Linked DNA regions of Kitasatospora fiedleri. The protein of the gene in region 2 interacts with the protein of the main gene of each other region in a pairwise test. Links are inferred from orthologs where the notes say so. Each region holds a gene or a part of one and is shown on either strand. Other genes may lie near its edges.

Region 1 (4,895 bases), 160 kb from region 2 along the record:
CCAGGTGGCTGCCCAGGTCGTACAGGGTGCCGCCGACCTCGGCCGGGTCGGCCAGCTCGCGCCAGCCCGCCTTCGGCTTGGGGCGGAAGCGCTCGAAGCGGGACTCGAAGCGGTGCACCCGGCCGAGGCGCCCCTCCGCGATCAGGCGGGCCGCGGTCAGGAAGTCGCCGTCCCAGCGGCGGTTCTGGAACACCGACAGCAGCAGGCCGGACTTCTCGGCGAACTCGCACAGGTCGCGGGCCTGGTCGCTGGTCGCGGCCAGCGGCTTGTCGACCACGGTGGCCAGGCCCGCCAGCAGGGCGGTGCGGGCGAGCGGGACGTGGGTGCGGTTGGGGGAGGCGATCACCACCAGGTCGAACCGGTCGGCGTCCTCGAACAGCTGCTCGGGGTGTCGAGGGCGCGGGCGCCCGGGTGGTCGCGGTGCAACCGGGCGCGGCGGTCGGGGTTGGCGGTGACCACCGCGTCCAGCCGGAGTCCGGGCGTGCCGGCGATCAGCGGGGCGTGGAAGGCGGAACCGGCCAGGCCGTAGCCGATCAGGCCGACGCGGAACGGGGCGGAGGGCGTGCTGCTCATGCCCTCCACTCAACCACCCCGGCCCGCCGCGGCGGCGGAGGCCGCCCGGTCCGGCCCGCCCCGCCGGCGGGGCGGGCCGGGGGAGGGGCCGGTCAGCGCTCGGACGGGGGGCGGCACCGGTGCCGCACGGCGAACGCGGCGCCGGTCAGCAGCAGCACCGAGCCCACCGACAGCAGCACGCCGTTGAGCACCGCGGCGCCCTCCCCGGACCCGGCGAGCCGCACGGCCGGCCCGGCCAGCAGGGCGGCGACGGCCAGCAGCACGGCGGCGCGAACGGTGGCGGTGCGGGCGGTGGCGGTGCGGTGGACGGAGGCCATCGGGGCTCCCTTGCGTCGGGCGGAGCGGGCGTGTCCGGGACGCTAACCGTTCTCAGTACGGTAACTGACGGTACGTCAGGGTAGTTACGGGCGGCTTAAGGCGGTGTTGAGACGCCCCGCACCGGGGTCGACGGTCCGGGGCCGGCCGGTCACCCGCCGTTCCCGGACCGGGCCCCCGGCCGTGCGCCGGGGCCCGGTCCGGTCCGGTCCGAGCGGGCGCGGGGGCGTCAGATCAGCTCGACCAGGTCGGCGATCGAGCGGACCACCTCGGTCGGCCGGTACGGGAAGCGCTCGACCTCGGACGCCTGGGTCAGGCCGGTGAGGACCAGGAAGGTCGACATGCCCGCCTCCATGCCGGAGACGATGTCGGTGTCCATCCGGTCGCCGATCATCGCGCTGTGCTCCGAGTGCGCGCCGATCGCGTTCAGGCCGGCCCGCATCATCAGCGGGTTCGGCTTGCCGACGAAGTACGGCTCCACGCCGGTCGCCTTGGTGATCAGCGCGGCCACCGCGCCGGTCGCGGGCAGCGCGCCCTCGGCGGACGGGCCGGTCTCGTCCGGGTTGGTGGCGATGAACCGGGCGCCGTCGTTGATCAGCCGGACGGCCTTGGTCATCGCCTCGAAGGAGTACGTCCGGGTCTCGCCCAGCACGACGAAGTCCGGGGCGGTGTCGGTCAGCACGTAGCCGATGTCGTGCAGCGCGGTGGTCAGGCCCGCCTCGCCGATCACGTACGCGGTGCCGCCCGGGCGCTGGTCGTCCAGGAACTTGGCGGTGGCCAGGGCGGAGGTCCAGATGTGCTCGGCGGGCACGTCCAGGCCCATCCGGGCCAGTCGGGCGTGCAGGTCGCGCTGGGTGTAGATCGAGTTGTTGGTGAGCACCAGGAAGGGCTTTCCGGACTCACGCAGCCGCTGGAGGAAGGCATCGGCCCCCGGGATCGGCACGCCCTCGTGGATGAGGACTCCGTCCATGTCGGTCAGCCAGGTCTCGATGGGCTTGCGGTCTGCCACGTGGGTGTCTCCTTGGTCTTGCACAGGTCGAACGATCTTCGTGATCGCTCCGACCGGACACCACTGGCCGGCCGGGCGCCACAGGCTGCCCCAACGCCGATCAGCCTAGTCGTCCCGGTCGGCCGGCCACAGGGGCGTCCGCGCCCGCCGGCGCCCGCCGACATCCGCGAGAACACCCGCGGGCCCCGGGCCGCGGCGGGCGGAGCGGGCTGTCGGCGCGACTGTGTAGCGTTCACCGCGGCGGGTCCGGGACGGGCCCGCGGAACGCACGAGTGAGAGCGGCCGCCGTGCGGCGCGGCCGGTGGGAGGTACAACGTGACGGAGCTGGCCCAGACGTCCGCGAACGGCGCGCCGGAACTGCCCGAGTCCTGGCGGGGGGTGCTCGCCGAGGAGACCGGCAAGCCCTACTACGCGCAGCTGACCGAGTTCCTGGCCGCCGAGCGCGCCGAGCACGAGGTGTTCCCGCCCGCCGGGCAGGAGTTCTCGGCGCTCGCCGCGACCGCGTACCAGGACGTCCGGGTGCTGATCCTCGGTCAGGACCCGTACCACGACAACGGCCAGGCGCACGGCATGAGCTTCTCCGTGCTGCCGGGCGTCCGGACCCCGCCGTCGCTGCGCAACATCTACAAGGAGCTGCACACCGACCTCGGCCTGGCGGTGCCCGACAACGGGTACCTGATGCCGTGGGCCGAGCAGGGCGTGCTGCTGCTCAACGCGGTGCTCACCGTGCGGGCGCACGAGGCCAACTCGCACAAGAACAAGGGCTGGGAGAAGTTCACCGACGCGGTGATCAAGGCGGTCAGCGCCCGCGAGGAGCCCTGCGTGTTCGTGCTCTGGGGCGGCTACGCGAAGAAGAAGCTCCCGCTGATCGACACCGGCCGCCACGTGGTCGTCCAGGGCGCGCACCCGTCGCCGCTGTCCGCGAAGCTGTTCCTCGGCAGCAAGCCGTTCTCGCAGATCAACGAGGCCCTGGAGGGCTTCGGCCGGAAGCCGATCGACTGGCAGATCCCGAACCTGAACAAGTAGCGGCACGAGCCGGGGCCGGGGCCCGGGGGAGTGCCTCCCCCGGGCCCCGGCCGTGCTCGGCTCAGGCGAGGACCGGCGGTTCGGTGGCGGCGCGCAGCCGGTCGAGGGTGACGCCGTCCGCGAGTTCGACCAGCCGCAGGCCCTCGGGGGTGACGTCGAGGGTGGCCAGGTCGGTGACGATCCGGTGGACGACGGCCCGGCCGGTGGCGGGCAGGGAGAGCTCGTCCACGATCTTGGGGGTGCCGTCCTTCGCGGTGTGCTCCATCACCACGATCAGCCGGCGGGCCCCGTGGACCAGGTCCATCGCGCCGCCCATGCCCTTGACCATCTTGCCGGGGATCATCCAGTTGGCGAGGTCGCCGCCCGCGGAGACCTGCATCGCGCCGAGCACCGAGACGTCGATCCGCCCGGCGCGCACCATGCCGAAGGAGAACGCCGAATCGAAGTACGCCGCACCGGGGTTGACGGTGACCGTCTCCTTGCCGGCGTTGACCAGGTCGGGGTGGACGTCGGCGTCCGCCGGGTAGGGGCCGGTGCCGAGGATGCCGTTCTCGGAGTGCAGGACGACGTGCACGCCCGGCGGCAGGTGGTCCGGGATCAGGGTGGGCAGGCCGATGCCGAGGTTGACGTACTGGCCGTCGCGCAGTTCGCGGGCGGCCCGGGCGGCGAGCGCCGCGCGCGGGTCCGAGGGGGCGGCGGTGGTCATCGGGACTCCTCCGGGGCGGCGGGGCGGCGGACGGTGCGCCGCTCGACGCGGCGGTCGGCGGGGTCGGCGGCGACGATCCGGTCGACGTACACGCCGGGCAGGTGGACGGCGTCCGGCGGGATCTCGCCGGGCTCGACGATCCGGTCGGCCTCGACCACGGTGACCCGGCCGGCGGTGGCGCACAGCGGGTTGAAGTTGCGGGCGGCGGCGTGGAAGACGCAGTTGCCGTGCCGGTCGGCGACCTCGGCGCGCACCAGCGCGAAGTCGGCGTGGATCGCCTCCTCCAGCAGGTGGCGGCGGCCGCCGAACTCGCGGACCTCCTTGGGCGGGGAGGCCAGCGCGACCGCGCCGCCGCCGGGGGCGTAGCGCCAGGGCAGGCCGCCCTCCTCGACCTGGGTGCCGGCCCCGGCCGGGGTGTAGAAGGCGGGGATGCCCGCGCCGCCGGCCCGCAGGCGTTCGGCCAGGGTGCCCTGCGGGGTGAGTTCGACCTCCAGCTCGCCGTTCAGGTACCGGCGGGCGAACTCCTTGTTCTCGCCGACGTAGGAGGAGGTCATCCGGGCGATCCGGCCGGCCCGCAGCAGCAGGCCCAGGCCCCAGTCGTCCACCCCGCAGTTGTTGGAGACGACCCGCAGGCCGGTGGTGCCGGCGTCGACCAGGGCGCCGATCAGGGTGGACGGGATGCCGCACAGGCCGAAGCCGCCGACCGCGAGCAGGGCGCCGTCGGGAATGTCCCCGACCGCGCGGGCCGGGGAGTCCAGGACCTTGTCCAAGGGGGGCCGCCTTTACCAGGAGAGGGCAGGGGGTGCAGGAGAGGGGGTGCAGGGGAGAGGGGGTGCAGGGGAGGGACCGACTGGCGCACCACCCTCCCCGCAGGCCCCGGGGCTTTCCATGGCGGACGGCCCCATGGCGCGGGCGCCCGCCATGTGCCCGCCGCACACCTCCGGCCGCCCGCCGCCGCGACATGGCGGCGGGCCACGCAGTGCGGGCGGCCGCTGTGTGGTTCCGTCACATGTCGTCCCACCGGGCGCGCCCCTACGGTTCCGGCATCCCACCAGCACCGGTACGTCAGGAGCCCCCCACCATGCCAGTCACGGACGCCACCCACAGACGCCCCGTCCGGAAGCTCGCCGCACTGGCCGCCTGCGTGCTGCTCGCCGCGGGCTGCGCGAAGGCCGGCACCGCGGGCACCTCGACCGGGGCCGGGAGCGGCGGGGCGACAGCAGCCCGGTCAAGGTCGGCCTGGTGTACTCGAAGACCGGCCCGCTG
Region 2 (4,437 bases):
GAGACCACCGGCGAGATCGCGGTCGAGAAGTCCGGGATCATCAAGCCCGGCGCGCTCGCCGTGGTCGCCCAGCAGCAGCTGGACGCGGCCGAGACGATCCTGCGCCGCGCCGTCGAGGTGGACGCCACGGTGGCCCGCGAGGGCCTGGAGTTCGGCGTGCTGCGCCGCGAGGTCGCGGTCGGCGGCCAGCTGGTGACCCTGCGCGGCATCGGCGGCCACGAGTACCCGGAGCTCTTCCTCCCGCTGCACGGCGACCACCAGGCGCAGAACGCCGCGCTGGCGCTCGCCGCGGTCGAGGCGTTCTTCGGCATCGGCCAGGGCGGCGCCGAGCACCTGGACGAGGAGAAGGTCCGGCAGGCGCTGTTCGGCGTCTCCTCCCCGGGCCGGCTGGAGGTGGTCCGGCGCAGCCCCACCGTCATCCTGGACGCCGCGCACAACCCGCACGGCGCGCAGGCCGCGGCCGGCGCGATCGGCGAGGCGTTCGGCTTCACCAAGCTGGTCGGCGTCATCGCCACCAGCGGGGACAAGGACGTCACCGGCCTGCTGGAGGTCTTCGAGCCGATCCTCGCCGAGGTCGTGGTCACCCAGAACTCCACCCACCGCGCGATGCCGGTCGACCGGCTGGCCGCCCTCGCCGTCGAGGTCTTCGGCGAGGACCGGGTGCAGGTCGAGCCGCGCCTGGACGACGCGATCGACGCCGCCGTCACCCTCGCCGAGGAGGAGGACCTCGGCGGCGCCGGCGTCCTGGTCACCGGCTCCGTCATCACGGTGGGCGAGGCGCGCCTGCTGTTCGGAAGGAAGTAGCCGCCGATGCGCACCCTGTGCTCCTCCACCCTGATCGGCGAGGCCCTGCTGATCATGTTCGCCGGCCTGGTGGCGATGAAGCTCACCGACGTCGGCACCGGCACCATCTGGGCGGTCAGCGCGGTGGCGATCGCGCTGTGCGTGCTGCTGTGCGGCGTGATCACCCGCCCCGGCGCGGTGTACGTCGGCTGGGCGCTGCAACTGGCCGTGCTGGCCGGCGGGCTGGTGCTGCCGACCATGTACGTCTTCGGCGTGGTCTTCGGCGGCCTGTGGTGGTGCTCGGTCCACTACGGCCGCAAGATCGACGAGTTCAAGGCCCGGCGGGCCGCCGCCGAGTCGGCCGCCGCCGAGTCCGCCGTCGACGGGGCCGCGGCTCCGGCCTGACCGGCCTGACGTGGGACTGGGCGACGGGGTGCCGACCCGGCCGGGGTAGTGTCGGGGGCACAGTCAGGCACGACCGAACACCTCAGGAGCCGTACCGTGTCCCAGCGCACTCTCGTCCTGCTCAAGCCCGACGCCGTGCAGCGCGGCCTGGCCGGCGAGATCATCAGCCGGATCGAGCGCAAGGCCGGCTGGCGGTTCGCTGCGATGGAGCTTCGCACCTTCGACCGCGCCACCCTGGAGCAGCACTACGCCGAGCACGTCGGCCGCGACTTCTACGAGCCGCTGCTGGGCTTCATGACCTCCGGCCCGTCGATCGCGCTGATCGTCGAGGGCGAGAACGTCGTCCCCGGCATCCGGGCGCTGGCCGGCGCGACCGACCCGCTGGCGGCCGGCGCGGGCACCATCCGCGGCGACTACGCGACCATCACCCGGGAGAACCTGATCCACGCCTCGGACTCCCCGGAGTCGGCCGAGCGCGAGATCAAGATCTTCTTCCCCGCGCACGCGTGAGGATCCGGTAGCGATCCGGTGCTCCGTGCCCCCGCCGGGCATGGAGCGCCGCCCACCGGGAACGAGCAGCTCAGGGGCCGGACGGCGGATCGGGTTGCTCCCTCTGGGCGTTAATCCTCAAATCACGGAACCCTACCCTCCGACACGGCGTCCCAATGCCAGGAGAAGCTGATTCGCCCCCGGAGAATGGGCGGCACGCCGTACCCGCCGCCCGCGCTGACCGGCGTGACTACGATGGACCCAACTCACGGGCACGGAGCGGCTGCTCAGCCGCCGTCAGCCCTCTCGCGGGCCCGCACGGCCGGCCCGCTCCCCGCCCTTGATCCGAACTCGGGAAGGCACTCGACATCCCATGGCGAACAACCTGTCGTTTCTCGGCCGGGACCTGGCGATCGACCTAGGCACCGCGAACACGCTGGTGTACGTCCGGGGCAAGGGCATCGTGCTGAACGAGCCGTCGGTGGTGGCCGTGAACACCAACACCGGCGGAATCCTCGCGGTCGGGGCCGAGGCGAAGAAGATGATCGGCCGGACCCCCGGCAACATCGTCGCGATCCGCCCGCTCAAGGACGGCGTGATCGCCGACTTCGAGATCACCGAGCGGATGCTGCGGTACTTCATCATGAAGATCCACCGCCGCCGCTACCTGGTCCGCCCGCGGGTCGTGGTCTGCGTCCCCTCCGGCATCACCGGCGTCGAGCGCCGCGCCGTGGTCGAGGCCAGCATGCAGGCCGGCGCCCGCCAGGTGCACATCATCGAGGAGCCGATGGCCGCGGCGATCGGCTCCGGCCTGCCCGTGCACGAGCCGACCGGCAACATGGTGGTCGACATCGGCGGCGGCACCACCGAGGTCGCGGTGATCTCGCTCGGCGGGATCGTCACCGCGCAGTCGCTGCGGGTCGCCGGCGACGAGCTGGACAGCGCCATCGTCCAGCACATCAAGAAGGAGTACAGCCTGCTGCTGGGCGAGCGCTCCGCCGAGCAGATCAAGATGTCGATCGGCTCCGCGTTCGGCCTGGAGGGCGAGAAGGACGAGCACGCCGAGATCCGCGGCCGCGACCTGGTCTCCGGCCTGCCGAAGACCGTGGTCATCTCGGCCGCCGAGGTCCGCGAGGCCATCGACGAGCCGGTGAACTCGATCATCGACTCGGTGAAGACCACGCTGGACCAGTGCCCGCCGGAGCTCGCGGGCGACGTGATGGACCGCGGCATCGTGCTCACCGGCGGCGGCGCCCTGCTGCGCGGCCTGGACGAGCGGCTGCGCCGGGAGACCGGCATGCCGGTGCACATCGCGGAGAACCCGCTGGACTCGGTGGCGCTGGGGGCGGGCAAGTGCGTCGAGGAGTTCGAGGCACTGCAGCAGGTCCTGGACGCCCAACCGCGCCGTTGAGCGTCGTCGGGCGTCGTTGAGCGCCACCGAGCGTCGTTGAGCAAGGCAATCCGAACTACACACCGAGCTGAGCCGATGAGCATGCAGCACGAAGGGGCGGCGGCAGCACCGTGAGGGACACCCGAGAGAGCCGACTACTGCTGGTCCTGCTGGTGGTGGTGGCCTTCGCCCTGATCACCGTGGACATCAAGGGCGGCCAGGACTCGCCGCTCGGCGGCGCCCGCCGGGCCGCGGCCTCCGCGCTCGGCCCGGCGGAGAACGCCGCGGCCGGCGCGGTCGACCCGGTCGCCGGCTACATCCGGGCGATCCGCGACGCCGGCACCCACCAGCAGCGGCTCGACCAGATCACCCGGGAGAACACCGAGCTGCGCCAGAGACTGGCCTCCTCGGACGCCGCGGCCGGCCGCACCAAGCAGCTCGACGACCTGCTGCACACGGCCGGCTCCGGCGGCTACACCGTCAAGGCCGCCCAGGTCATCGCGATCGGCGCGGCCCAGGGCTTCTCCTGGACCATCACCATCGACGCCGGCAGCGACGACGGCCTGACCCGCGACATGACCGTGATCGACGGCCAGGGCCTGGTCGGCCGGATCACCACCGTCGCCCCGACCACCGCGACCGTGCTGCTCGCCTCCGACCCCGGCTTCACCGCCGGCGTCCGGCTGGAGGGCGGCGGCGAGATCGGCTTCGCGGCCGGGCAGGGCGCCTCGCCGATGCGGATCGAGCTGCTGAACGGCCGGGCCCAGGTCAAGCCCGGCGACCGGCTGGTCACCTTCGGCTCGCAGAGCGGCCGCCCGTTCGTGCCCGGCGTGCCGGTCGGCACCGTCAAGGAGGTGCAGGCCACGCCGGGCCAGCTGACCAAGACCATCCTGGTCGAGCCGTACGTGCAGTTCACCCGGCTCGACCTGGTCGGCGTGGTGGTCGTCCCGCCGCGCACCGACCCGCGGGACGCCGTGCTGCCGCCGGTGCCCGCCGCCTCCGCCGGCGCCGCGGGCAACCCGCAGGCCCCGATCGCCGCCGCACCGCCGACCACCGGGGGGAACTGATGCCGCGTGTGAACCGGATTCTGCTGTCCGCCGTGCTGCTGGTACTGGCCCTGGTCATCCAGGTCAGCGTCCTCGGCCGGCTCCAACTGCCCGGCGCCACCCCGGACCTGCTGATGCTGGTGGTGGTCGGCCTGGCCCTGGTGTACGGGCCGACCGGCGGCTGCCTGGTCGGCTTCTGCGCCGGCCTGCTGGCCGACCTCGCCCCGCCGTCCGACCACGCGGTCGGCCGGTACGCGCTGGTGCTGTGCCTGGTCGGCTACGGCGCCGGCCTGCTCAAGCCGGAGGGCGGCCGGCAGCGCTCGG

What was found.
Region 1: the proteins of ndk (region 2) and QMQ26_RS12775 interact in binary tests that used the Escherichia coli proteins (3 or more experiments, as listed by UniProt). The link is inferred for Kitasatospora fiedleri from one-to-one orthologs.

What each region holds. Positions count from the first base shown.
Region 1 is NZ_OX419519.1:2,748,944-2,753,838, reverse strand. The notes cover bases 1,231-4,067. They hold QMQ26_RS12775 (uracil-DNA glycosylase), read left to right. Parts: upstream 1,231-2,212; coding sequence 2,213-2,923; downstream 2,924-4,067. Other genes in these bases: QMQ26_RS12765 (CoA transferase subunit A), read right to left, coding at 3,626-4,067; QMQ26_RS12770 (3-oxoacid CoA-transferase subunit B), read right to left, coding at 2,985-3,629; QMQ26_RS12780 (HAD-IIA family hydrolase), read right to left, coding at 1,231-1,897. Outside these bases: QMQ26_RS12785 (hypothetical protein), read right to left, coding at 666-890; more of QMQ26_RS12780, read right to left, coding at 1,118-1,230; more of QMQ26_RS12765, read right to left, coding at 4,068-4,399. UniProt on the Escherichia coli protein: Excises uracil residues from the DNA which can arise as a result of misincorporation of dUMP residues by DNA polymerase or due to deamination of cytosine.
Region 2 is NZ_OX419519.1:2,585,469-2,589,905, reverse strand. Bases 1-2,991 are described here. They hold ndk (nucleoside-diphosphate kinase), read left to right. Parts: upstream 1-1,284; coding sequence 1,285-1,698; downstream 1,699-2,991. Other genes in these bases: QMQ26_RS12065 (rod shape-determining protein), read left to right, coding at 2,063-2,991; QMQ26_RS12075 (DUF4233 domain-containing protein), read left to right, coding at 811-1,188; folC (bifunctional tetrahydrofolate synthase/dihydrofolate synthase), read left to right, coding at 1-804. In the rest of the region: more of QMQ26_RS12065, read left to right, coding at 2,992-3,088; rod shape-determining protein MreC, read left to right, coding at 3,199-4,134; rod shape-determining protein MreD, read left to right, coding at 4,134-4,437. UniProt on the Escherichia coli protein: Major role in the synthesis of nucleoside triphosphates other than ATP. The ATP gamma phosphate is transferred to the NDP beta phosphate via a ping-pong mechanism, using a phosphorylated active-site intermediate.